Regions from separate parts of the Defluviitalea raffinosedens genome, predicted to be linked through region 1. Evidence: predicted binding sites of a transcription regulator. Region 1 holds the regulator's gene; each other region holds the start of a gene.
What was found. The regulator Rex, encoded in region 1, represses fermentation and respiration genes when NADH is low (regulators of the CRP and FNR family bind a similar motif). The targets are predictions, from matches to a motif close to ATTGTTAANTANTTAACAAT.

Region 2: the regulator Rex is predicted to act here: its motif matches at 2,523-2,542, upstream of JOD07_RS05200 (NADH-quinone oxidoreductase subunit NuoE family protein).
Region 3: the regulator Rex is predicted to act here: its motif matches at 2,535-2,554, upstream of JOD07_RS08375 ((2Fe-2S) ferredoxin domain-containing protein).
Region 4: the regulator Rex is predicted to act here: its motif matches at 2,177-2,196, upstream of serC (3-phosphoserine/phosphohydroxythreonine transaminase).

Annotation. Positions count from the first base shown of each region.
Region 1 covers NZ_JAFBEP010000001.1:27,282-31,502, forward strand. The annotation lists gene JOD07_RS00150 (hypothetical protein) at 1-27, shown strand, start outside; gene JOD07_RS00155 (DUF445 family protein) at 24-1,514, opposite strand; gene JOD07_RS00160 (redox-sensing transcriptional repressor Rex) at 1,536-2,204, opposite strand; gene JOD07_RS00165 (ABC-F family ATP-binding cassette domain-containing protein) at 2,357-4,221, shown strand, end outside.
Region 2 covers NZ_JAFBEP010000004.1:183,721-187,941, forward strand. The annotation lists gene nuoF (NADH-quinone oxidoreductase subunit NuoF) at 1-1,459, opposite strand, end outside; gene JOD07_RS05195 ((2Fe-2S) ferredoxin domain-containing protein) at 1,481-1,879, opposite strand; gene JOD07_RS05200 (NADH-quinone oxidoreductase subunit NuoE family protein) at 1,900-2,391, opposite strand; gene JOD07_RS05205 (PHP domain-containing protein) at 2,567-3,265, opposite strand; gene JOD07_RS05210 (DRTGG domain-containing protein) at 3,268-3,603, opposite strand; gene JOD07_RS05215 ([Fe-Fe] hydrogenase large subunit C-terminal domain-containing protein) at 3,615-4,221, opposite strand, start outside.
Region 3 covers NZ_JAFBEP010000009.1:49,848-54,068, reverse strand. The annotation lists gene JOD07_RS08390 (DNA gyrase subunit A) at 1-961, shown strand, start outside; gene hpt (hypoxanthine phosphoribosyltransferase) at 978-1,514, shown strand; gene speD (adenosylmethionine decarboxylase) at 1,552-2,370, opposite strand; gene JOD07_RS08375 ((2Fe-2S) ferredoxin domain-containing protein) at 2,599-2,859, shown strand; gene JOD07_RS08370 (peptidylprolyl isomerase) at 2,921-3,448, shown strand; gene JOD07_RS08365 (phosphatase PAP2 family protein) at 3,484-4,146, opposite strand.
Region 4 covers NZ_JAFBEP010000006.1:130,449-134,669, reverse strand. The annotation lists gene carB (carbamoyl-phosphate synthase large subunit) at 1-1,131, shown strand, start outside; gene argF (ornithine carbamoyltransferase) at 1,183-2,118, shown strand; gene serC (3-phosphoserine/phosphohydroxythreonine transaminase) at 2,308-3,390, shown strand; gene JOD07_RS06820 (phosphoglycerate dehydrogenase) at 3,401-4,221, shown strand, end outside.

The DNA.
Region 1 (4,221 bases):
ATTGAAAAAATGTTTCAAAACTATTAAAACAACACCGGAAAAAATCCTATGATAAAGCCTAAAAGACCTCCTAACCAGGTTATGGCTTTTAGTTCTCTGTCCACAACGGATAAAATGATCTGTTCAGTATAATCCGTTTCGAAGTCCATGATCCTTTCTTCAACTATATGAGGAATGTCCAGCAGGGCAGCGATTTCAGAGGATTTACTCGTAATGATTAGCTTGTAATATTTTATAACGGCATCTTGTATCTTTTCCTCCAATGATTTTCCAATTCTTTTCACCCAACGAGAAACAGGGACCTCTAAGGATCTTTTTATTTCTTTTGAAATAAAAAGATTTATTTTTTTGAAAATCTCATTTTTTTGAATAAGGTTTTCCAGATATTCTCTGATCCATTGATGCATATCCTGAACTATATTAGGCTTAATTGCAGTGATTAAAGTAAGTACAGTAAGATCCTGCTTACTCATGTATTCTTTAATCATTGCCTTAAGTTTTTCCAGTGTTTCTTCTTTTGTAAAATATAAGATTACTTTATTGAGTATATCCTCTATTTCGCTTGTATGATGGGCCAGCTGAATTTTGTCTGCCCATTCCTTTACAGGTTTTTCTACGACATAATCTATAAAACTGTTAATTTGCTTTAGAATTTCTTCTCGTTTTTCTTCGTTTTGTGCGCTTTCTTCTATATATCGAAGCGTCTTGTCATATATTTTGTCTGCATCTACGAACATAAGTGCCAGTTTCCCTAAATTCGCCTGTATCAGTTCCAAAAGAATCTGCTTTAATTTCTGCTGTATAAAGGGTTTATTCATATAGTCTATGAGAAGAGTAACCAAACCAGGAAAATAGTCTCTTATAACTTCTTTCACATAGATCATCCATGAATCCGGGATGATTTCTGACATGGTACGCTCTTCATTTTGAATTCTGTCTTTTAGTTCTATAATTTCGCCTATAATCCATTGTCTAAAGGTATCACCCTGCAAAAAGTCAGACTGAATTATATTTTCTACAGGTATGTCTTCCACTTTTCTGGTTAAAATACTTTTAATAGGATGCATAATTAATGAAGTTATTTCGTCCAATACTTGCTGATCGCTAATTTTACTGAAGATAAACTGACTTAAAGTATTTTCTATGGAGTCTATGGTACTGTTCTTATGATCTCCTAAAATTTCAGTGAGAATGGTATCCAGGCTTTCTTCATTATTTCTTAGACTATAAAAAGCATTGGCTGTTATACTTCTTAAACTTTCAAGAACTTTTTCATCCACCAATGCCTTTACCAAAGCCTCTTCAGAAAGAAGATGTTTTCCTACAGTTTCGCCCACCTTTTTGGCTATTCTATTTTTTTCTTTGGGAATTAACCCGGGAGTAAAAGGTACTTTCATCCCAAAAATCCTTTTTTCTTCATGAGGGCGAAAAAGCATTTTAATCGCAAGCCAATTGGTAAAATACCCTATTACACTTCCTGCAATAGGGCTAATAAGAAATTCGGATATGTTCATGTTGTCTTCACGCACTTCCTATCATTTGTTTTGTTTTTTCATCTCTGCTTCTTTTTTAAGCTTTTTTCGGTTAATGTTATAAGACATGATCATTAAACTATCGGATAAATGGACATCCTCAACCACCACATCAGGTGAAAGATCCAAGTCCACAGCAGAAAAATTCCATAAGCCTTTGATTCCCCACTTTGCCAAGTCTTCTGCAACCTTTCTGACTTTAGACTTAGGTAAAGTAAGAAATGCAACGTCAATCTTGTTTTCTTTTACGAAAGACTCCATTTCATCAATATCTCTGACTTCTATCCCTCTGATCGTCATACCTATCAATCTCGGATTCACATCAAACAAACCTTTAAGAATAAATCCTCTTTTTTCGAATTTAGTATAGTTTGCTAAGGCTTGTCCTAAATTCCCCACACCAACAATAATAAACTTATATGTATTGTTCAGCCCTAATATTTTTCCAATCTCGTTATATAAATATTCTACATTATACCCGTATCCCTGCTGTCCAAATCCTCCAAAATTGTTTAAATCTTGACGAATTTGGGAAGCTGTTACTCCCATTCGTTCACTGAGTTCCTTGGATGAAATACGAGTGATATCGTTCTCTAGAAGCTCTCCCAAGTATCGATAATACCTAGGCAACCGCTTTACTACGGCAATTGAAATTCTTCTATCTGTATCCAATTGATTCTAGCTCCTTTCGCCTAATGTAACATAAAGTATGTTTAAAGTATAACATTGATACAAAAATAATGTCAATCACGCCTTTCTTTTTGGTCGGCTTTTTGATATCATAGTTTATAGTATGCTTATGATCAAATGTAAGAGGTGGCAATATGATTTTGGCGTGTAAAGATATCACCAAAACCTTTGGAACGGATATCATACTTAAAAATATTACCTTTCAAATAGAAGAAAAAGAGAAAGTAGCTATTGTTGGTGTAAACGGTGCAGGTAAATCCACTTTATTTAAAATTCTGGCCGGAGAACTATCTTATGACAGCGGTGAAATTTTTAAAGCTAAGGATACCTCTATAGGTTATCTTTCTCAAAACATGGAAATTAATACAAATAATACGATTTTGGATGAAATGATGACTGTTTTTTCCGAACTTCTTGAAATAGAGTCTTCCATCCGTCTTCTTGAAGAAAAAATGAGTGCTCATAAAGGGGAAGATCTCTCAAATCTTATGCGTCAGTATTCCCTGCTCCAGCATGAGTTTGAAGAAAAGAACGGATATGGCTTCAAAAGCCAAATCAAAGGAGTATTAAAAGGATTAGGTTTTGATGAAAGTGAAATAAGCAAACCCATTAATATACTCTCCGGAGGACAGAAAACCCGGGTTGCCCTGGCAAAACTTCTTTTATCCAGTCCTTCTGTTCTACTGCTGGATGAGCCAACCAATCATCTGGACATCAGTGCGATCGAATGGCTGGAGGATTTCTTAAAAAGTTATTCCGGTACAGTTATGATTATATCCCATGACAGATATTTTCTGGACCGTATTGCTACGAAAGTCATTGAAATCGAAAACACTAAATCATCTGTATATAATGGAAACTATTCATTCTATGCAAAATACAAGCAAATCAACCGTGAAATACAAATGAACCAGTATCTCGCTCAGCAAAAAGAAATCAAGCGCCAGGAAGAAGTCATTCAAACTCTTCGCTCCTTTAATCGTGAAAAGTCTATAAAAAGAGCCAGAAGCCGCGAAAAAGCTTTGGAAAAGATAGAAAGAATTGAACGCCCTGAAGCCCTCCCTTCTTCCATGAAGCTTACATTAGAGCCAAAAATCCAAAGCGGCAATGATGTTCTTCATGTGGAGAATTTATCAAAAGCTTTTGGCAATCGTAAACTCTTTGAAAATGTTTCCTTTGATTTAAAACGAGGCGAAAAAGTTGCTCTGATCGGTCCCAATGGAGTCGGTAAAACAACTCTTTTTCGTATATTATTGGACCAAATTGATCCTGACAGTGGATTCTTTCGACTTGGTACGAATGTAAAAATCGGTTACTATGATCAGGAACATCAAAATATATCTTATAACAAAACTATTATTGACGAAATATCGGACGCTTATCCAACTTTAACCCTTGGAGAAATACGAAATATCCTGGCAGCATTCTTATTTACCGGAGATGATGTATTTAAGGAAATCTCCAGCTTAAGCGGCGGAGAAAAAGGAAGGGTATCTCTTGCAAAAATTATGCTTTCAGAAGGTAATTTTCTGCTCCTGGACGAGCCGACGAACCATCTGGACCTTTTATCCAAGGAAGTACTGGAAGATGCATTAAATCATTATGAGGGAACGGTACTATATATTTCCCATGACCGCTATTTTATCAATCGAACAGCTGATAAGGTCCTGGAACTTACCCCTCATGGCATAAAAGAGTATCTCGGTAATTATGATTATTATATTGAAAAAAGAAATCAAATCAAATTCGAACATACAGAAAAAGAAACTGTTCCTGCGGAAAAATCTTCTTCAAAAGAAGAATGGCTGAAAAGAAAAGAAGAACAGGCACAACAGAGGAAACTTCAGGGAAGTATTGAGAAAATAGAAAAGCAAATTCATGAGACAGAAAATGAAATAGAAGCAATCAATGAACAGCTCTGCTTGGAAGAAGTGTATACAAATCCCAAAAAATCTGCGGAAATGCTGGATAAGAAGAGTCAGTTAGAAGAAGAACTGGA
Region 2 (4,221 bases), on a different contig from region 1:
TTTCAAGGTCTTCCATGGTTCCTTTGCCTTCAGTGATTTTGGTTAATAATTCAGACAAACGCTTTGTTCCTACTCTACAAGGTGTACATTTACCACAGGATTCATCTTCAGTAAATTCCAGATAGAATTTTGCAACGCTTGGCATACAGTTGTCTTCATCCATAACAATCATACCACCGGATCCCATCATGGAACCTTTTTCAAGTAAGTTGTCAAAATCAATCGGTGTATCCAAATCTTTCTCTGTTAAGCATCCACCAGATGGTCCTCCAGTTTGAACTGCTTTAAATTTCTTACCGCCTTTAATTCCTCCGCCGATATCAAAAATAACTTCTCTTAAGGTAGTTCCCATAGGAACTTCGATGAGTCCAACATTGTTAACTTTACCTGCCAATGCAAAAACTTTGGTTCCTTTTGATTTTTCGGTACCAATAGAACTGAACCAATCAGCACCTTTTAAGAGAATTACAGGAACATTAGCAAAAGTTTCTACGTTATTAACATTGGTTGGTTTACCCCAGAAACCAGATTCTGCTGGGAATGGAGGTTTCGTCGTAGGTTCTCCTCTTTCTCCTTCCATGGAGTGAATAAGAGCTGTTTCCTCACCGCATACGAAAGCTCCTGCACCGTATTTTATTTCAATATCAAAGTCAAATCCTGTTCCTAAAATATCTTTTCCAAGTAATCCGTATGCTCTTGCATCTTCAATAGCTTTTTTAAGACGTCTTACTGCCAATGGATATTCCGCACGGATGTAAACTAATCCTTGGGATGCACCTATAGCATAACCACAGATTGCCATAGCTTCTACAACGGAGTGAGGGTCTCCTTCTAAGATAGAACGGTCCATAAAAGCCCCTGGGTCTCCTTCATCGGCATTACATACAACATATTTTTGATCAGATTGATTTTTATGTGCAAATTCCCATTTAAGTCCTGTTGGGAATCCACCGCCACCTCTTCCTCTTAATCCGGATTTTTTCATTTCTTCAATAACGGATTCAGGTGTCATTTCAGTTAATGCTTTTCCTAAAGCTTGATAACCGTCTCTTGCAATATACTCATCTATATTATCAGGATCGATAAATCCGCAGTTTCTTAAAGCAATTCTCATTTGCTTTTTGTAGAAATCCATATGCTTAGAGTCTTCGATGGATTGATCCGTAGCTGGTTCTTTATATAATAATTGATCTACTTTTCTTCCTTTGATTAAATGTTCTTTAACAATAACTTCAGCATCTTCAGGTTTAACTTGTACATAAAAAGTATTATCAGGAAGAATTTTTACGATAGGTCCTTTTTCACAAAAACCAAAACATCCTGTTTTTAAAACCTGAACATCATTTTCCATTCCATTTTCTTTTAATAAAGCCTTTATATTATCAACGATCTGTGTGGAATTAGAAGAAATGCAGCCTGTTCCACCACAAACCAAAACATGCATTTTATACTTGGACATTATGAAAGCCTCCTTTTACAATTACTCATCCACTGTTTTATGACTCACAGGTATGATTCCGTCTAATAGTTCGCCATTTTTCACATACTTTTCTACTATTTCCTTAGCTCTTTCTACGGTTACTTCCCCAAATACCACTGGTTCTTCTCCCGGAATAGCAACTTCTATTGTAGGCTCTGCATAACAATATCCCATGCAGCCAGTTTGAGATATAACTACATTATCTAATTTTTCATTGGCAACAATATCAACTAATGCATTCATAACTTCTCTAGCTCCTGACGCTATTCCACAGGTTGCCATTGCCACACGGATCTGAACTAATTTTTCCATGTTGTCGCCTTTTTCTCTTATATCCACTTTTGATTTAAATTGCTCTCTTAATTGCTTTAATTCATCTAAAGATTTTATTTTAGCCATGACATTCCCTCCCCAATAACCTATTCATACTCTTTAAGAATTGATTTTACTTGGTCCGGAGTAACACGACCATATACTTTTTCTCCAACTAAAACTACGGGAGCCAATCCGCATGCCCCTACGCAGCGCAGTGCATCCAGCGAAAAGTTTCCATCAGCCGTTGTTTCTCCTACTTCAATATTTAATTCTCTTTTAAACTCATCTAAAACTTTATCAGCACCTCTAACATAGCAAGCTGTTCCCATACAAACAGATATTGGGTATTTTCCTTTAGGAATCATGGTGAAGAATGAGTAGAAGCTTACAATACCATATACTTTAGATACAGGTATGTTCAACTTCTTTGCTACAAACTGCTGTACTTCCTTTGGAAGGTATCCAAAAATCTCTTGAGCCCTATGTAATGCAGAGATCAGAGCTCCATTTTTATCACTTAGTTCGTCAATAAATTGTTCTAACTCACGGAAACCGCGTTCAGACAATTCGTTTGTGCAATTTGCACAATTAGCCATTTTTATTCCCCCTTCAAGTATATGAAATTAAATTAGGCGTAATCAAATTTCGATTTCATAAAGAAGCCGAATTGATTAGCAAAAAAAATATGTTATTAGCACAACTATGAAGTTAGCACACTTTCAACTTCATTGTCAATATTATAACATAAATCTTTATAAATGTACAAACCTTTCATATTAATAATTTAATAACTTGACTTATAGATTTTGATTCTAATTCGATAAACTGCTCTCTTTCAGAAATATCTTGCAAATAATGCGCATCCGAAGACCGGATCACATTGTATTGACTGTATTTTAACTTAGCTTTTTCTAAATCTGCATTCTTTGAAACTTCAAGTGTATGAACATCTAAATCTTCTGGAATCCATCCTAAATTTGATAAAATACTATAAGATGAACGGTCTATATGAGCAGGAACAGCAACTCCACTAAAGGCTCTAACATACTTTACTACGTCGTAAACACTTAATGAAGTTGCAGTTAAAAGTAATCTTTTGTTTTCTCCAATAATATCATCTTGCTCATTAAGAATTAGTTGCTCTCCAAAGATACTCACTCTATTTTCCAGGGGCGGTAAATGTTTATAAACCAAGTCTTGCATCTGATATGCCGAAACGAGATCGGGAAATAGACAAACCACGTGTATTTCTTCAGATGTCTCAACTTCCATCCCTGGGATAACAATAAGTTCTGTCCCTTCCGCTACTTTCATGACTGCTTTAACATTTTCACAGGAATTGTGGTCAGTAATAGCGATAATATCTAATTCTTTTAACAATGCCATGTTCACGATATTATTGGGGGTCATATCGTTATCCCCACAGGGTGAAAGGGCCGTATGAATATGGAAATCATAAGCATATTTCATTGCTAAGATATTCCTATTTCGGTTAGTTTTTTCACAAGCTGGTATGCATTGATCTCTGAAGAGAATACAGGAATGTCTTCTTCATTAGCTTTTTCGATAGTATCCTGATCTATGTGAGCACCCTCTGCAATAATAATGCAAGATAAATTTAATAATGACGCAATGGCTATAATATTCACGTGACTTTGAATAGTAATCCAAGCTGCCCCTGGTTTCGCATTGGCCATCACCCAGCTTAATAAGTCTCCAACATATCCTGTTGTAATCTCCTTATCCAATCCATTTTCCCCTGCAACTATGGATAATCCAAGAGTTTTCATTAATTCTCTTACGGTCATTTCATCACTTCCTAATCATCATTTTTTCTAAAAGCCGGAGGCAACTTCTGTGAAAGATTAACCATGGCTTCTGCCATTTCCCTAACTTTTTGTCTTAACATAAAAATGCAGTCTTCAATATTTGCATTGCCTCTTACAATATCTTCAGCCAGAGCTCTGCAATTTGGTGCACCACAGGAGCCACAATCAATCTGCGGAAGGGTATCGTATATTCCCTCTAATTCTTCCAGCTTTTTGATTGCCTTCTCCATATCTTCATCCAATGTCATAACTGGCTTTGAATTCACTGGATTATTCCATATAAGATTGGAGTCGCTGATTAATTGCTCCTTATCATCTTGTTCTTTTAATGTCGCTGAATGACGTAAAAGCTTTTTAAGATGATTTTTGGCTACAAAACTGTTTTCGACAGTCAATGGCCCTCCTAAACACCCTCCATGACAAGCTAATGCTTCAATAAAATCAACATCTATAAGTTTTCCGTTTTCTACCTTTTCCAAGATTTTATTAACATTTTCTATACCATCAACAGCTATGTAATTATCAATGCCTAAAAATTCTCCTTCACCGCCAGACATAGCCCATCCAATCCCATTGCTGGAGCTTTGTCTGAGAATT
Region 3 (4,221 bases), on a different contig from region 1:
AATGGCAGGATTTCAGATTGATGAAAAACAAGCAGAATTTATTGCAGAAATAAAACTTAGAAATTTAAACAAAGAATATATCTTAAAGCGTATAGCAGAAGCCGATACTTTAAGAAAAGAGATTGAAAGTCTGAAGAAATTGATTCAGGATGATAAAAAGATCAAAAAAGTGATCGAAAAAGAACTTCAAAGAATAGAGAAAGAATATGGGGAACCAAGAAAAAGTGAAATCATCGAAGAAGAGAAGATTACTTCAATTTCTAAAGAAGATTTGATTGATGACTATGGGGTTAAAATCTTTTTGACAGAACATCAGTATATCAAGAAAATTTCTCATGCATCTTACAGAGCCAATTCAACTCATGCATTAAAAGATGGAGACAGAGTTTTACAAGAAATTGAAGTGAATAACAAGGGAGATATCTTATTATTTTCTGACAAGCAAAATGTCTACAGAATTAAAGCCTATGAACTGGAAGATTGCAAAGCCAGCAATTTAGGGGATTATCTTCCCAATGTATTGGAAATGGAAGAGGATGAGCATATTATTTTTATTTCCGAGGGAAATACTTATGCAGGCTATATTCTTATTGCTTTTGAAAACGGTAAGCTCATCAAGATACCGCTTAAATACTATGAAACCAAGCAGTATAGAAGAAAACTTGTTGGTGGTTTTTATGGCCGTTCCAAATGTGTAAGAATTCTTCCTGTTATGGAGGATATAGATATTTTACTTGTACGAAATGATGAAAAAGCTGCTCTTATTAACACAAGTCTGATTCCTGTTGGCAGGCAAAGACAAGCGGCAGGTGTCCAAAGTTTAAAAATGGGCAAAAAGACTTTTCTTAAAACAGTTCTTGCTCCTGACGAATATGATGAGACGGATATGGGGGCATTAAGAGCCAAAGAATTGCCGGCACAAGGTAAAGAGGTTAATACACAGCTTAAATTAAATCTATAGAAAGGTATGGATAAGGATGAAAGACGATGTTAAAGAAATTTTATTTACTGAAGAGGAAATTGCAGTTAAAGTAAAAGAATTAGGACAGCAGATCTCTGAGGATTATAGGGGAGAAGACCTTACGGTAGTAGGTATTTTAAAGGGTTCTAATATCTTTATGGGGGATTTGATCCGAAAAATTGATATTCCTCTTTCTATTGATTTCATGGTTGTATCCAGCTATGGACAATCCACAGAAAGCAGTGGAGTAGTCAAAGTACTCAAAGACTTGGAATACAGTATTGAAGGAAAAAATATTCTAATCGTTGAAGACATCATAGATACAGGTTTGACTTTAGATTATTTAAAGGAAAATTTGTTTAGAAGAAAGCCGAAGTCTTTGAAAATATGTACACTTTTGGATAAGCCTGCTCGAAGAAAGGTCGATTTAAAAGTGGATTACGTTGGATTTGAAATTCCTGATGCATTTATCGTTGGCTATGGAATAGATTATGCTGAAAAATACAGAAATCTACCATACATAGCAGTTTTAAAAGAAGAGGTTTATGAATAAAAACAGCTCCATTTTGGGAGCTGTTTTGCTGTCTCTATTATTTTTTCATAGAAGGCATATTTCTTCCATAAAAGATTTCTGCCATTTCTTTTTTGAGCTTTTGAATGATCTTTTGTTTTTCTCTGGGAAGCAAATCTTTCTTGTCTACACCAAAAAGATAATTGTTCAAATCAAATTCTCTCAGAAGCATTTTTGTATGAAAAGTGTTTTCCTGGTACACGTTAACATCGATCATTTGGTATCGATTTCTTGTATCCGGAGAGATATAGTTTTGTATTGAATTGATTTTATGGTCAATGAAGAGCTTTTTACCATGAATATCTCTGGTAAAGCCTCTTACACGATAATCAATTGTCATAATGTCAGAATCAAAACTGTGAATAAGATAATTCAATGCTTTAAGAGGAGAGATTTGACCGCAAGTTGATACGTCAATATCAGCACGAAATGTACTGATTCCATCATCTGGATGGCTTTCGGGATAAGTGTGCACTGTAATATGACTTTTGTCCAGATGTGCCACTACCGCTTCTGGAAGAGGTCCCGGAGATTCGTGTTTTGCTGATGCATCCGGAGGAACAACTTGTCCTTCAGAAATCAGCATTGTTACGCTGGCTCCCTGGGGTTCATAATCTTGCTGAGCAATATTTAAAATATTAGCCCCTATAATGTGTGCAACATCCGTAAGAATTTTGGTTAGACGTTCCGCATTATATTGTTCGTCAATATATTTGATATAATTTTTGCGGTCTTCTTCTGTTTTTGCATAACAGATATCGTACATGTTGAAGCTTAGGGTTTTTGTCAAATTGTTGAATCCATAGAGCTTTAACTTTTTGATAGGTCTAATTTCCATTTTTTCTCCTTTCCCTTTACCATATACTACAGTTTTATTCTTATTTTATCTCATCTGCATAATTATAAACATAAAATAACAGTTACTCAATAATTTTTTTATAAATTTTAATACTTTGTTCAAAATGACAATAAATTACATCAAACAACAAAATACATTAATTGTTTGACAAAGAAATAACCATATCATATACTTAGTATGTAGAATACTGCAGAAAGAGGAGTGACTATGGTTATAGTTGAAGTGTGTATAGGAACCGATTGCCATTCAAAAGGAGCTTATGAACTTGTCAGAGCATTAAAATCATTGGTTAAAAAGAATAATCTCAATGATCAAGTTGTGATTAAAGGTACCTTTTGTGTAGGTCATTGTACCAAAGCTGTATCCGTCAAAGTCGATCATGATAGAATTTACTCCGTTGAGCCAGAAAAGGCAGAGGAGTTTTTTAATGAATGTATTAAGGGAAATTTAGAATTATGCAGAATATAATATAGGTTTTATTTTTTTTGGATATGTACATACTAATTACAACTACATATAAGAAAGGAAAATGATAGTGAAAAATAATCCCATCGCTTTAATTACAATGGAAAGCGGTAGCCAAATCAAATTGGAACTCTATCCTGATGTGGCACCGAATACAGTGAATAATTTTATTTCTTTAGCTCGAAAGGGATTTTACGACGGATTAATTTTTCATAGAGTCATTAAAGGATTTATGATTCAAGGTGGCGACCCGCAAGGAAGTGGAATGGGCGGGCCCGGATACAGCATCAAAGGGGAATTTAAAACTAATGGGTTCAATAATACGTTAAAACATACAAGAGGCGTTATTTCCATGGCCAGAGCTCAAAATCCCAATTCAGCCGGTTCTCAATTTTTTATTATGCATGAAGACGCTCCCCATTTAGACGGACAGTATGCTGCATTTGGAAAAACAATAGAAGGTTTTGATACTATTGATGAGATTGTCAGTGTAAAAACAGATTATTTTGACCGACCAATTGTAGAGCAAAGAATTAAAACCATCACGATAGATACTTTTGGAGAAGAATATCCGGAGCCTGAAACACTATAAAAAAATCCATCTGCTAATAAGGCAGATGGATTTTTTTATACCCGTTGATGTGCTTCTTTACGAATAAAGCTAAATTTATGAAGAGGTATACGGTAGATTACAATATACAGTACCAAACTCATTAATAATCCATACATTACATCAAGAATAGAATGTTGCTTAATCATCATTGTAGACATAATGATTAAGATTGTGACAATAGCAGAGGCAATTTGAAATTTTTTAATCTTGCCCAATTTCTCATTTTTTCTGAGAGCGATAAATACCCCCATAGTATCTATAACATGTATACTGGGAGCAGAATTGGTCGGATTGTCTATACTATAAATCAAAGTAATCAGCTGTGTGAAGATATTGGTCTTTGTGATCACAGGTCTTAGATTTTGTCCATTGGGGAAAATAATAAATATAATGTAGCAAATGGTCATTCCCCCAAACATAAAAAGGGCAAGCCTGTAAAAATCGTTTTTATTGGTAAAGCCTAAATAAACAAGGGAAGCAGTAATTAATATATACCAAAATACATAAGGTACCACCATGATGGGGACAAAAGGAATATAGCGGTCAATAGGATGGTACATGTAATATTTGGGTACAGTGATTTTATTTAATAATTGGTAACCAAGTAAAATAACTAAATAATAAAGCAGGATCAGAAAATGACGGTTATTGCTTAAAAAGACTTTTACTTTATTCATGGCTTTTTAAGGGACCTCCTTAATAAATGTAAAATATTTGCTCCACACAGTATAAACTATTTATTATAAAAAATC
Region 4 (4,221 bases), on a different contig from region 1:
CATATAGATGAGGCGGTAAGAGTTGCAGAGGAAATAGGTTATCCTGTTCTCGTAAGACCTTCTTATGTTATTGGTGGGAGAGCCATGCAAGTTGTTTATTCAGAAACTGAATTACGGGAGTATGTAAAGGAAGCAACTTCTCTTTCTACCGAACATCCAATTTTAATAGATCAATATATAGAGGGAAAAGAAGTAGAAGTTGATGCAATTTCAGACAGAGAGGATATTTTAATTCCGGGAATTATGGAACATATAGAAAGAACAGGGGTACACTCAGGAGACAGTATTTGTGTATATCCACCTCAAACTCTTTCACAAAAGGTCATTGATACATTGATTTTATATACCAGAAAGATTGCTAAAGCTTTGCAAGTTATTGGTTTAATGAATATTCAATTTGTTGTAAAAGATGAAAAAGTATATGTTATTGAAGTGAATCCCAGAGCTTCCAGAACCGTGCCTATTTTAAGCAAGGTAACCAAAATTCCTATGGTACATGTGGCAGTAAAAGTCATATTAGGAGAAAAATTAAGAGATCAAGGCTATGGAGTTGGCTTATACAATAAAAGTAATTTGGTTGCTGTGAAAGCACCGGTATTTTCATTCCAAAAACTAAATAATGTAGATGTGGCATTGACTCCTGAAATGAAATCAACTGGTGAAGTATTGGGAGTAGATTCTGTTTATGAAAAGGCACTTGTCAAAGCGTTTAGCGGAGCAGGATACACATTCCCAGGCTCTGGAAAAATCTTTGTATCTTTAAGGGAAAAAGATAAAAAAGAATCTATAGAATTATTAAAGTCTTTTAAAGAGATAGGATTTGAGCTTATGGGCAGTGAAGGAACTGCAAAATACCTTAACGAGAAAGGATTGGAAGTAAAACCGATTTCAATCCATAATCTTGATGAAATCTTTGAAATGATGAAGAATAAAGAAATAACGATTGTCATCAATACACCTACATTAGGTAAAAATCCAAATAAAGACGGTTTTAAAATACGCACTACAGCCGAACAGATGAAAATACCTTGTTTTACTTCTTTGGATACGGCAAAGGCATATCTTCTAGCTTTAAAAACTTATAGTAAAAATGAAACATTTACTTACGAAACTCTGGATTATTATATGTAGGAATATAATAATAAAATTTAAAATTAAATTAAGAGGAGGGAAATTATGGGGATGAATTTAAAAGGAAGAAGTCTTCTAACTTTAAAAGACTTCACACCGAATGAAATAGAGTATTTATTGGATTTGGCGGAGGATCTAAAAAGAAAGAAAAGAATGGGGATCAAAGGAAATCTTTTAGAAGGAAAAAACATTGCTCTGATTTTTGAAAAGCCTTCTACAAGAACAAGATGTGCATTTACCGTAGCCTGCATTGATGAAGGAGCCCATCCAGAGTATTTGGGAAAAAACGACATTCAGTTAGGCCATAAAGAATCTATTGAAGATACTGCGAGGGTATTGGGACGTCTTTTTGATGGAATTCAATTCAGAGGTTTTAAACAAGAGACTGTAGAAAAATTGGCTCAGTATAGTGGAGTTCCTGTTTGGAATGGATTAACAGATATTTATCATCCAACACAAGTTTTGGCAGACTTACTCACAATAAAGGAAAAGTTTGGGTATTTAAAAGGCATTCGTTTTGTATATATGGGAGATGGACGAAATAATATGGCCAATAGTTTGATGATTGGTTCTGCAAAAATGGGAATGGATTTTGTGATTGCTGCGCCCAAAGACTTATGGCCAGAAGAATCTTTAATTGAAGAATGTAAATTGTTCGCAGAAGCGTCAAAAGGAAAAATATCAATTACAGAAGATGTTGGGGCAGCAGTGGATGGTGCTGATGTGATTTATACAGATGTTTGGTGTTCTATGGGAGAAGAAGACAAAGCTGAAGAACGTATTAAACTCCTAAAGCCTTACCAGGTGAATGCTTCTTTGATGAATAAAACAGGAAAAGATCATACAATTTTTATGCATTGTCTTCCCGCAGTCAAAGGAAATGAGGTTACTGAGGAAGTATTTGAAAGCAAAGCTTCTGTGGTGTTTGATGAAGCGGAAAACAGAATGCATACGATCAAAGCTGTAATGGTGGCAACATTGGTTTAACTTACTTATATCCTGATTCTTGCTCAACTATAGGATTAAAACTTTAAGTATATTATTTATTTTTAAAAAATTAAAAATCATAATTATTTTATTGACGAATATTATATTTTTGGATATAATTCTTAGCAAACATTGTTAGCAAAATGTCAAAGAATAGATTTCAATGAATGTATACTTAGGAGGGGTAAAATGGACAGAGTTTATAATTTTTCAGCAGGTCCTTCGATGCTGCCTGAAGAAGTGCTTAAAAAAGCTCAAGAAGAATTGGTAATCTACAGAGATGCTGGTATGTCAGTAATGGAAATGAGCCATCGCTCAAAAGTCTATCAAGATATTATTGATGAAGCCGAAGCACTTCTTAGAGAAATTATGAATATTCCAGAAAACTACAAGGTTCTCTTTTTACAAGGGGGAGCATCCAGCCAATTTGCCATGGTTCCATTAAATCTGTTTAGAAAGAGCAAAAAAGCAAATTATGTAAAAACAGGTTTATGGGCAAAAAAAGCTATTGCTGAAGCAAGCAGATATGGAACTGTAAATGTAGTTGCTTCATCGGAAGATGCAACTTTTAATTATATTCCTGAATTAGATAAAAGTACTTTTTCACCGGATGCTGACTATTTCTACATAACAACCAATAATACGATTTATGGAACAAGATATACTGAGCTGCCTGATACAGGAGATGTTCCTTTGGTAGCTGATATGTCATCGAATATTTTATCCGAAGTATATGATGTTAATAAGTTTGGTGTGATTTTTGCCGGTGCGCAAAAGAATATGGGTCCTGCAGGACTTACTGTAGTGATTATTCGTGAAGATTTGATTGGGCATGCTATGGATATTACACCAACCATGTTTAATTATCAGATACATGCAGAAAATGGTTCCATGTATAATACACCACCTACTTACAGCATATATATTGCGAAATTAGTTTTCGAATGGGTTAAAAAGATGGGTGGAGTACCTGCTATGCAAAAAATCAATGAAGAAAAAGCTAAAATTCTTTATGATTATTTAGATGATTCAAGCTTCTTTAAAGGCACAGTAGTTCCAAAATATCGTTCTTTAATGAATATACCTTTTGTTTCTCCGTCACCAGAATTAGATGCAAAATTTATAAAAGAAGCGACTGCCAAAGGTCTGGTTAATTTAAAAGGGCATAGAACAGTTGGTGGAATGCGTGCAAGCATATATAACGCAATGCCAATCGAGGGAGTCAAAACATTAGTAGAATTTATGAAGAAGTTCGAAATGGAAAATCGATAGGGGGAGCACAATGTTTAAGATTCAAACTTTAAACAATATTTCTGAGAAGGGTTTAGAGCTTTTACCAAAGGATACATATGAAATCTCTAATGACTGTGCGAATCCGGATGGTATTTTAGTTAGAAGCGCGAAAATGCATGGTATGGAATTTCCGCCTTCATTAAAAGCAGTTGCCAGAGCAGGTGCAGGAGTGAATAATATTCCTATAGATGAATGTTCAGAAAAAGGAATTGTTGTTTTTAATACACCAGGGGCAAACGCAAATGGTGTAAAAGAATTGGTATTGACGGGTCTATTCCTTTCTTCCAGAAAAATTGTTGAAGGAATCCAATGGACAAAAAGTTTAAAAGGAAAAGGAGACGAAGTACCTAAACTCGTTGAAAAAGGCAAAGGGGAATTTGCTGGTCCTGAAATATTGGGCAAAAAATTAGGTGTTATTGGATTAGGTGCTATTGGAGTTTTAGTAGCGAATGCTGCGAATGCTCTTGGAATGGATGTTCAAGGGTATGATCCCTATATGTCTATCGATGCAGCATGGGGATTGTCGCGGGACGTGCATCGAGCAATTAGTTTAGATTCTATGCTCGCAGAATGTGATTATATTACCATCCATGTGCCGCTTTTAGATGAAACAAAAAATATGCTTAATAAAGAAAAGTTTGCACTCATGAAAAAGGGCGTTAGAATACTCAATTTCTCCAGAGGAGAATTGGTTAACAATACCGATTTAATTGAAGCGATTAAGGCGGGTATTGTGGCTAGTTATGTAACAGATTTTCCTTCTGACGAATTGATTGATGTAGAAAATATTATTACGATTCCTCATTTGGG